2 regions of the Scandinavium sp. M-37 genome follow, and region 2 is predicted to be linked to the other one. Evidence: predicted binding sites of a transcription regulator. Region 2 holds the regulator's gene; the other holds the start of a gene.
What was found. Region 2 encodes LexA, which represses DNA repair genes until DNA is damaged. Its sites were predicted from a motif close to TNCTGTATGTACATACAGNA; they were not measured.
Positions count from the first base shown of each region.

Region 1: a site for LexA is predicted at 3,269-3,288, ahead of ACG0Z5_RS14030 (metal-dependent hydrolase). Genes of this name have one in related genera too.

Region 1 covers NZ_JBIGIN010000017.1:84,320-89,617, forward strand. Annotated here, with positions in the region: partial or broken gene ACG0Z5_RS14000 (hypothetical protein) at 1-96, shown strand, start outside; gene ACG0Z5_RS14005 (YciC family protein) at 80-823, shown strand; gene ACG0Z5_RS14010 (septation protein A) at 873-1,409, shown strand; gene yciA (acyl-CoA thioester hydrolase YciA) at 1,410-1,808, shown strand; gene ACG0Z5_RS14020 (YniB family protein) at 1,846-2,382, opposite strand; gene hxpB (hexitol phosphatase HxpB) at 2,520-3,188, shown strand; gene ACG0Z5_RS14030 (metal-dependent hydrolase) at 3,303-3,893, shown strand; gene ACG0Z5_RS14035 (L-cystine transporter) at 4,024-5,298, shown strand, end outside.
Region 2 covers NZ_JBIGIN010000009.1:88,550-93,847, reverse strand. Annotated here, with positions in the region: gene plsB (glycerol-3-phosphate 1-O-acyltransferase PlsB) at 1-2,237, opposite strand, end outside; gene ACG0Z5_RS09160 (diacylglycerol kinase) at 2,366-2,734, shown strand; gene lexA (transcriptional repressor LexA) at 2,844-3,452, shown strand; gene dinF (MATE family efflux transporter DinF) at 3,548-4,867, shown strand; gene ACG0Z5_RS09145 (CsbD family protein) at 5,016-5,225, shown strand.

The DNA.
Region 1 (5,298 bases), on a different contig from region 2:
GGTGTTGATGCTGCCACTTTGGCGTCGGGTGGGTTACAATTGCCGGCTTATTACTACCAGTCAGACTCAAGGAGAGTGCATGTCTATCACGGCTAAGTCGGTTTACCGTGACACGGGTAATTTTTTTCGCAATCAGTTCGTTACGGTTCTGTTGATTGCGTTGTTGTGTGCGTTTATCACGGTGGTGCTTGGCCATGCGTTCTCACCGAGCGATGAACAGCTCGCCCTGTTAAGCGAAGGTGATCACCTCGCAGGCAGCGTGGGCCTGTTTGAACTGGTGCAAAACATGACCCCGGAGCAACAGCAAATTCTGCTGCGGGCGTCGGCGGCGTCGACATTTTCCGGGCTGATTGGTAACGCCATTCTCGCGGGCGGCGTACTGCTGATGATTCAGATGATTTCCGCCGGACAGCGCGTGAGCGCTCTGCGTGCGATTGGGGCCAGCGCGCCGGTGCTGCCGAAACTGCTGCTGCTGATCCTCATCACCACCTTCCTGGTGCAGATGGGGGTCATGCTGGTCGTGGTCCCGGGCGTCTTGCTGGCTATCGTGCTCTCTTTCGCGCCTATCATGTTGGTGCAGGACAAAATGGGGCTCTTCTCCTCAATGCGCAACAGTATGCGTCTGGCGTGGGGCAACATGCGTCTGGTCGCACCGGCGGTGATTGGCTGGCTGCTGGCGAAAACGCTGCTGCTGATGTTCGCGCCGAACTTCGCGGTACTCACGCCGAACGTCGGCGCGGTGGTGGTAAACTGCATCAGCAATTTGATTTCCGCTTTATTGCTGATCTATTTATTCCGCCTGTATATGCTTATTCGTAGCTGATCCCCAGGCCCGGCGATCCCGGGCCACTATTGAAATACGGAACCGATGTATGAAGCAGTTTTTGGATTTTTTACCGTTGGTGGTGTTCTTTGTTTTCTACAAACTGTATGACATCTTTACCGCTACCGCGGCCCTGATAATCGCCACCGCCATCGTCCTGGTTTACTGCTGGGTGCGCTATCGCAAAGTCGAAAAAATGGCACTGATTACCTTTGTGCTGGTCGCGGTATTTGGCGGCATGACCCTGTTCTTCCATAACTCCGAATTTATTAAATGGAAAGTGACGGTTATTTATGTCCTGTTTGCCGGGGCACTGCTGTTCAGCCAGTGGGTAATGAAAAAGCCGCTGATCCAGCGGATGCTTGGTAAAGAGCTGACCTTGCCACAGTTCGTATGGTCGCGACTGAATATCGCCTGGGCGCTGTTCTTTATCATTTGTGGCCTGGCGAACATCTATATCGCCTTCTGGCTGCCGGAAAACATCTGGATTAACTTTAAAGTGTTCGGCTTAACCGCCCTGACCCTGATTTTCACGCTGCTGAGCGGGGTGTACATCTACCGCCACATGCCGCAGGACGACAAGTAAATGACCGAGAGCAGTAACGTTCCGCAGGGCGATTTAGTTCTGCGTACCCTGGCGATGCCAGCGGATACCAACGCCAATGGCGATATCTTCGGCGGCTGGATCATGTCGCAGATGGACCTCGGTGGTGCCATCATGGCCAAAGAAATTGCGCAGGGCCGTGTGGTCACGGTGCGCGTTGATGGCATGACGTTTTTACGTCCCGTCGCGGTGGGTGACGTGGTGTGTTGCTATGCCCGCTGTACCAAACGCGGCACCACTTCAATCACGGTGAACATTGAGGTATGGGTGAAGAAGGTCTCTTCTGAGCCAATTGGTCAGCGTTATAAAGCGACCGAAGCCCTGTTTATCTATGTGGCGGTGGATAGCGAAGGAAAGCCTCGGCCCTTCCCACAAGCGTAAAAAAAGCCCGGTCAATGCATTTGACCGGGCTTTTTTATTACAGAAAACCGAGCAGTTTAAAGAAGAAGTATCCCGCCACAATCACAATCACCGGCAGGACATACAGGTTGAAAATCTGCAAAAAGAGGGTGTGGCGCGGAACCACAATTTTCGCGTCGATTTGTTCCTTACTTAATCCTTCCGGCCCTTTCGCTTTCTCCAGAATCAGCTGATCCTCCACGCCTTCGCGCAGAAACTTAGCCTGACGACTCATTCGCGCCCCGGAGGCCTGCAACGCCAGCCCGATGAAAATCAGGGCAAAGATAATCCAGAAGCCAATATTCAGGCTGTGGTGAAAATCTGGCTGCGGCGAGTTGTACCAGAAAAAGTTCAGGAACGGCGTATTGAAGCGGATCATCTCAATCATTACATGGGAGAAGTCGAGCAAAACCGCATCGATCCCTGGCTGCTTCTCACTGTGCTCAAACATGAATTTGAACACCGATATGAGGGTGGAAATGACGGCCGGGATAAAGATGACCCAGCCCAAAATGCGTTTCAGTACGGCGATGCGTCCAGCTTGTTGATACGTCATGGGTTCCCCTTGTTCAGACGCGCTTTCTGTTTCGCAGTAAGTCTACCTTTAGTTGCGCCTTTTCGCCTGCGCTTTAAAAGCGATATGGTGTACGATGAGGTCGAATCTCAGGTCTTTTTCCCTACAGGAGTTGCCTTATGACAGCCGAGCGTCAAATTGTTGCCGCTATCTTTGATATGGATGGTTTACTGATTGATTCCGAACCGTTGTGGGATCGTGCCGAACTGGATGTCGTTGCCGGTCTGGGCGTAGACATTTCGCGCCGTAATGAGCTGCCGGACACGCTTGGTCTGCGTATTGATATGGTGGTAAAGCTGTGGTTTGCCCAGCAACCATGGAACGGCCCAAGCCGCGAGGAGGTCACTGCCCGTATCATCAGCCGCGCGATAACCCTGGTTGAAGAACAACGTCCTCTGCTGCCGGGTGTGCGCGAAGCGATTGCGCTGTGCAAATCTCAGGGGCTGAAAGTCGGTCTGGCCTCTGCCTCCCCGTTACATATGCTGGAAAAAGTGCTGGATATGTTCGACCTGCGCGACCGGTTTGACGCCCTCGCCTCCGCGGAAAAACTGCAGTACAGCAAACCGCACCCGCAGGTGTATCTCGACTGTGCGGCGAAACTCGGCGTTAGCCCGCTGGCCTGCGTGGCGCTGGAAGATTCCGTTAACGGCATGATTGCCAGCAAAGCGGCGCGAATGCGCTCGATTGTTGTCCCGGAGCACGCCAACTTCGCCGACCCGCGCTACGTCCTGGCAAACGTGAAGCTTTCTTCTCTGGAACAGCTCACCGCTGAACATTTGCGCGGTTAACACGGTGCGCTGTTTGTTAACCTAAAATAGTGACAAACAGTTACACCGTCACCTCTTCCGCCTACTGTATAAAAACCCTATACTGTATGAATTGACAGTTTGACGGGTATTATCATGACGGCGGAAGGACACCTGCTCTTTTCTATCGCCTGTGCGGTGTTTGCTAAAAATGCAGAACTGACCCCGGTTCTTGCACAGGGTGACTGGTGGCATATTGTTCCCGCTGCGGTATTGACCTGCCTGCTGCCCGATATCGATCACCCCAAATCCTTCCTCGGGCAACGATTAAGCTGGATAGCCAAGCCCGTGGCGAGGATGTTCGGCCATCGCGGTTTTACCCACAGTCTTCTGGCCGTTTTTGGCGGTCTGACGCTGTTCTACCTGAAAGTGCCCGAGAGCTGGATTATCCCCGCCGATGTATTGCAGGGCATGGTGCTGGGCTATCTCAGCCATATCCTCGCCGATATGTTGACCCCCGCCGGAGTGCCGCTGCTGTGGCCGTGTCGCTGGCGCTTTCGTTTGCCCATTCTCGCGCCACGTAAAGGCAACCAACTGGAACGCGTATTATGTATGGCGCTGTTCGTGTATGCCGTGTGGATGCCGCAGTCGATGCCGGATAACAGCGCGGTGCGTTGGTCGTCTAGCCTGATCAGCGCCCTGCAATTTCGCTTCGACCGCTTTATTAATCATCAAAGCGGACAGTAAACCAGCAGTATCAGCGGTTTTGTCATAAACCATTCCATTTGGATATAAGCGCCACTTCACACTTCTGATAATCTTGCGTCATTAAAAGCAGTCTATTTTTAGACAGAATAAAGAGATCAGGAGAACGGGGATGAATTTTCCATTAATAGCGAACGTGCTGGTGTTCGCGATATTGTTGTTTGCTCTGGCGCAAACTCGCCATAAAAACTGGAGCCTGGCCAAGAAAGTCCTGGTCGGCCTGGCGATGGGCGTGGCGTTCGGTCTGGCACTGCAGTTGATTTACGGTGCTGACAGTACGGTCCTGAAAGACTCTATCCAGTGGTTCAACGTGGTGGGCAATGGCTATGTTCAGCTGCTGCAAATGATCGTCATGCCGCTGGTGTTTGCCTCTATTCTCAGCGCGGTAGCGCGTCTGCACAATGCGTCACAGCTGGGTAAAATCAGCTTCCTGACCATCGGCACCCTGCTGTTTGCCACGCTGATTTCTGCGCTGGTCGGTGTGCTGGTTACCAACCTGTTCGGTCTTACCGCTGAAGGTCTGGTTCAGGGAACCGCCGAAACCGCGCGTCTGAATGCCATTCAGAGCACCTACGCCGGGAAAGTGGCTGACCTGAGCGTGCCGCAGCTGCTGCTCTCCTTCGTGCCGAAAAACCCGTTTGCTGACCTGACCGGCGCTAGCCCGACGTCAATTATCAGCATCGTGATTTTCGCGGCCTTCCTCGGGGTGGCTGCCCTGAAACTGCTGAAAGACGACGAGCCGAAAGGCAAACGCGTGCTGACCGCCATCGATACCCTGCAAAGCTGGGTGATGAAGCTGGTTCGTCTGGTCATGCAGTTGACGCCTTACGGCGTACTGGCGCTGATGACCAAAGTCGTGGCGGGTTCTAACCTGCATGACATCATCAAACTTGGCGGGTTCGTGGTTGCCTCTTACCTGGGCCTGGCGATCATGTTCGTGGTTCACGGTCTGTTGTTGGGCGCCAACGGCATCAACCCGCTGAAATACTTCCGTAAAGTATGGCCAGTGCTGACCTTCGCGTTCACCAGCCGTTCCAGCGCCGCGTCGATTCCGCTGAATATTGAAGCGCAGACCCGTCGCCTGGGCGTGCCAGAATCCATCGCCAGCTTCTCTGCTTCGTTTGGTGCCACCATTGGTCAAAACGGTTGTGCGGGTCTGTACCCGGCGATGCTGGCGGTGATGGTTGCTCCCACCGTTGGGATTAACCCGCTGGATCCGCTGTGGATTGCGACTCTGGTCGGTATCGTGACGGTGAGTTCCGCAGGCGTGGCGGGCGTGGGCGGTGGTGCAACCTTCGCAGCGCTGATCGTTCTGCCTGCGATGGGCCTGCCGGTGACCCTGGTTGCGCTGCTGATTTCCATTGAACCGCTGATCGACATGGGCCGT
Region 2 (5,298 bases):
TTGATGCCATGCAGCACTGACAGGCGTTGTGCCACGGTGCGGCTCTCTTTCTCCAGCGTGCTGCGGTTGATGGACGGATTCGCACTCAGTAGCCAGAAGGTAATGGCGTAGCGTTGCAGCGTTTCACGGGCACCGGCAGCCAGCAGTTGCAGGGTACGGGAGTGCGACGGATTGACGCTAACGTCGTCATTCTCAACGGTGATCAGCGCCTGACGCTGCATCTCGGCCAGCAGCAGGTCGATAACGCCCGCCAGCTCGTCTTTTTCCCAGCGCAGGAACAGCTCGGCTTTCAGCATCGGGTACAGCACTTCCACATGTCGCACCATCTCCGCGCGGGAGATTTTGCGATGCTGGGTCACAATCGCGGCCAGCAGCGACGGGATCATCAGCATGTGAGTGATGTTGTTGCGATAGTAGGTCATCAGCACTGCCTGCTCGCGCGGCAGGATGATGATATCGCCGATGGTGTCTTTCTCGACTTCGAACTTGTTCATCTGCAACGCGTGATCGATAAGCTCACCGGCGGTGGCAGAGGGCACGGTGGAATCCGAGGAATACGGCACATTGCGCATCAGCTGCAGATAGCAATCGAGCTGCTCGGTTAGCTGTTCACGGGTCAGCGAGCGCTGACGCGAGGCCAGCAGCGCCGTCACACACAGGTTCATGGCGTTGGCCGCCCCGGCGTTGTTAATGCGCACCATCAGGTCTTCGGCGATGTTGTTCACGGTCGGCGTCAGCCAGGCCGGACGAATGGATTCAATCGGGTCGATGGACTCCCGCCACTCCGGCACGTGCTGGTTGAGATAGGTCATCAGCGGCATCGGTTCGCCAAAGTTGACGTAGCCCTGACCGAGATTACGCAGTTTGCTCAGGCCGCGCAGCATCTGCGGCAGGCTCTCTTTCTCTTTGGTCGCCCCGCGCAGCTCTTTGGCGTAGGTGCCCACTTCCATCACGTGCTCGTAGCCGATGTAAATAGGCACAAGGGTGATTGGACGGGTGCCGCCACGCAGCATTGCCTGAATGGTCATAGACAGGGTGCCGGTTTTCGGATCCAGCAGACGACCGGTACGGGAACGCCCACCTTCCACGAAGTACTCAACGGAATAGCCGCGGCTGAACAGCTCGCCTAAGTATTCGCGGAATACGGTGGAATACAGCTTGTTACCCTTGAAGGTACGACGAATAAAGAACGCGCCCAGGCGGCGGAAAATCGGGCCCGCGGGCCAGAAATTCAGGTTGATGCCGGCGGCGATATGCGGCGGTACCAGGCCCTGGTGATAAAGCACGTAAGAGAGCAGCATGTAGTCCATGTGGCTGCGGTGGCAGGGCACATAGACAATCTCATGGCCGTCGTGCGCCAGCTGACGCACGCGCTCGGCGTTATTGACGTTGATCCCCTGGTACAAACGGTTCCAGGTGAAGCCGAGTACGCGGTCGGTGAGACGAATCATCTCGTAAGAGAAGTTGGCGGCAATCTCTTCCATCAGCGCAATGGCGTTCTGCTGTGCTTTTTCATGGGAGATTTTCTTGCTACGCGCTTCGTCTTCCACCGCACGGGCAATCGCTTTGGACGCCAGCAGCTTATTGAACAAGTCCTGACGGGCTGGCAGACGCGGGCCAACGGCAGCCAGACGCTGACGGGCAAAATGGGTACGCGCTACGCGGGCCAGCTTCTGAGCGATGATTTTATCGGTGCCATGCTCGGTGGCCATGCGGCGCAGCGACACGGACGGCGAGAAACGCACGAAGCTGTCGCGACCAAGCCAGGTCACGGCGAAGAATTTCTGGAAGCCGTTCATCATGCGCAGTGGCGGATTAGCTTCGCCTTTTTCACGGCCCGGTGAGCGACCAAACATCACCGACACAGGGACCATTTGCACATCGAGTTCTGGATTGCTGCGATGCAAATCCAGATAATTATGGAAGAGCTTGATAGACTCTTCTTTCGGCGTGTAATACGTAAACGCGCGCGGCCCGCCGTGAATGAACACGTAGCGCGGCAACACGGTGCCGTCGATCTCCAGCGGTTCCAGTGGATCCGGGAGGTCATGCGCCAGACACTGGGCGCGTAAGGTCAGCAGATCTGCTTTCGAGTTATACGGCAGAACATACATAATTGGGCGTGAGGTATCGAGTCCCAGCTCCTCGGCAGGATTTGCCGGGATAGACTTGCTTTTTACCAGCACGCTTAATGGTAAATTCAGTAATTTATAGTAAATTCGTGGCCAGCCAGACATAAACGATGTAAAGCCTCTGGTTAATCATGCAAATGCGCCGCAAGGATAACAGAAAGTGCACAGAATATCTGTTCTACCACGCGCGGCACACACCGACATTGACGCTAATAATGTAAAAGGTTCTTTTGATGGCAAATGATACCACCGGGTTCACCCGAATCTTCAAAGCGGCAGGCTATTCCTGGAAGGGCTTCCGCGCCGCATGGCAAAACGAAGCGGCCTTTCGCCAGGAGGGAACCGCCGCCATTATCGCCGTCATTATTGCCTGTTGGTTAGACGTGGATGCGATAACCCGGGTGCTGCTGATTGGCTCGGTCCTGTTGGTGATGATAGTGGAAATTCTCAACAGTGCGATTGAAGCCGTGGTCGATCGCATCGGCACAGAACGTCACGAGCTGTCCGGGCGAGCAAAAGACATGGGCTCCGCCGCGGTACTGCTGTCGATTATGGTCGCCGTCTTCACCTGGGTGTCGCTGCTGTGGACGCATTTTCGCTAACGCTCGCATAATTACGCAAACGTCTGGTTTTTTGTGCGTTTTGCGGTTCCAAAATCGCCATTAGCTGTATATACTCACAGCATAACTGTATATACACCCAGGGGGCGGAATGAAAGCGTTAACGACCAGGCAGCAAGAGGTGTTCGATCTTATCCGGGATCACATCAGCCAAACGGGCATGCCGCCAACGCGTGCGGAAATCGCGCAGCGCTTGGGGTTCCGTTCCCCGAACGCGGCTGAAGAGCACCTGAAAGCGCTGGCACGTAAAGGCGTAATCGAGATTGTTTCCGGCGCATCCCGCGGTATTCGTCTGCTGATTGAAGAAGAATCAGGCATTCCGCTGATTGGCCGCGTCGCAGCAGGTGAACCCCTGCTGGCACAGCAACATATCGAAGCACATTACCAGGTCGATCCAGCGATGTTTAAGCCGAGCGCTGATTTCCTGCTGCGCGTTAGCGGCATGTCGATGCGTGATATCGGTATTCTCGACGGCGATCTGCTGGCGGTACACAAAACCCAGGACGTGCGTAACGGCCAGGTGGTTGTCGCCCGTATCGATGACGAAGTGACCGTGAAACGCCTGAAAAAGCAGGGCAGCACCGTTGAACTACTGCCGGAAAACAGTGAGTTTTCCCCGATTGTGGTCGATCTGCGCAAGCAGAACTTCTCCATCGAAGGGCTGGCGGTTGGCGTTATCCGCAACGGCGAATGGCAGTAACCGTCTCGCCAGGCCGGAATTAAGTATTTTCAGTGGCGCCGTTCTGGCGCCATTTTGTTATCTTTTTTACCTCATTCACTCTCACAGGTTTTCTCATGTCGCTATTCACCGCTGCGGACAAGGCATTGTGGCGTCTCGCGCTACCGATGATTTTCTCCAACATTACCGTGCCACTGCTTGGGCTGGTGGATACGGCGGTTATCGGCCATCTCGATAGCCCGGTGTACCTCGGCGGCGTGGCGGTCGGATCAATGGCGACCAGCTTCCTGTTTATGCTGCTGCTGTTCCTGCGTATGAGCACGACCGGCCTGACCGCGCAAGCCTTCGGCGCAAAAGATCCTGTTCGCCTCGCCAGAGCGCTGGTACAGCCGTTGCTCCTGGCGCTGGGCGCGGGAGCGGCCATCGTGCTGCTGCGCATCCCGTTGATTGACCTGGCGCTGCATATTGTCGGCGGCAGCGAGGCGGTGCTCGAACAGGCCCGCCGCTTCCTCGAGATTCGTTGGCTGAGCGCGCCTGCATCGCTGGCTAACCTGGTGCTGTTGGGCTGGCTGCTTGGGGTTCAGTATGCGCGGGCCCCGGTGATTTTGCTGGTGGTCGGCAATGTGCTGAACATCGCGCTCGATTTATGGCTGGTGATGGGCCTGCACATGAACGTGCAGGGCGCTGCGCTGGCCACGGTCTGCGCCGAATACGTGACTTTTTTCATCGGCCTACTGATGGTGCGTCGGGTGTTACACCTGCGGGGCATTTCGTGGGCGCTATTGAAAGACGCCTGGCGCGGTAATATTCGCCGCCTGCTGGCGCTCAACCGCGACATCATGCTGCGCTCGCTGCTGCTCCAACTGTGCTTTGGCGCGCTGACGGTAATGGGCGCCCGGCTTGGGAGCGACATCGTCGCGGTCAACGCGGTGCTGATGACCATGCTGACCTTTACCGCCTACGCGCTGGACGGCTTTGCCTACGCGGTGGAAGCCCACTCCGGCCAGGCGTATGGTGCGCGGGATGGCAGCCAGCTCTTGCAGGTCTGGAAAGCGGCGTGCCGTCAATCCGGCATTGTCGCCCTGGCGTTTGCGCTGATTTATGCCCTGGCGGGGGAACACATTGTCGCCATGCTAACGTCCATCACTGAACTGCGTGAACTGGCCGATCGCTACGTTATCTGGCAGGTGGTTTTACCGGTAATAGGCGTGTGGTGTTATCTGCTTGATGGCATGTTTATTGGTGCGACGCGTGGGGCGGAGATGCGTAACAGCATGGCGGTAGCGGCGGCGGGTTTTGCCCTGACTCTGCTCACCGTGCCCGTTTTCGGCAACCACGGATTGTGGCTGGCGCTGGCGGTATTCCTCGCTCTGCGCGGCCTGGCGCTGGCGTGGATTTGGCGGCGTCACTGGCAACACGGAACCTGGTTTTCGTAGCCGCTTCGTTTTTAGTCGATGGTTAAAGATTCTGAATAATCTCCAGCTGGCAAAATCCTTACCTATACTGAATATCACGTCCAGCAGAAAACAGTGTTTTACGGACGATGTTATTTCACTCTCTCCACCGAACTAAGAGGAATGGATCATGAATAAAGACGAAGTCGGCGGTAACTGGAAACAGCTCAAAGGTAAAGTGAAAGAGAAATGGGGTAAGCTGACCGATGATGATTTTACCGTCATTGAAGGTAAGCGCGACCAGCTGGTCGGGAAAATCCAGGAGCGTTACGGCTATGCGAAAGATCAGGCCGAGGACGAAGTGAAAGACTGGGAAACCCGCAACGATTACCGCTGGTAAATAAATGCACTACCCGTGCGTACACGGATGTACAACCCTCAGGGCGGCTTAAAGGCCGCCCAATCTTTTTCTG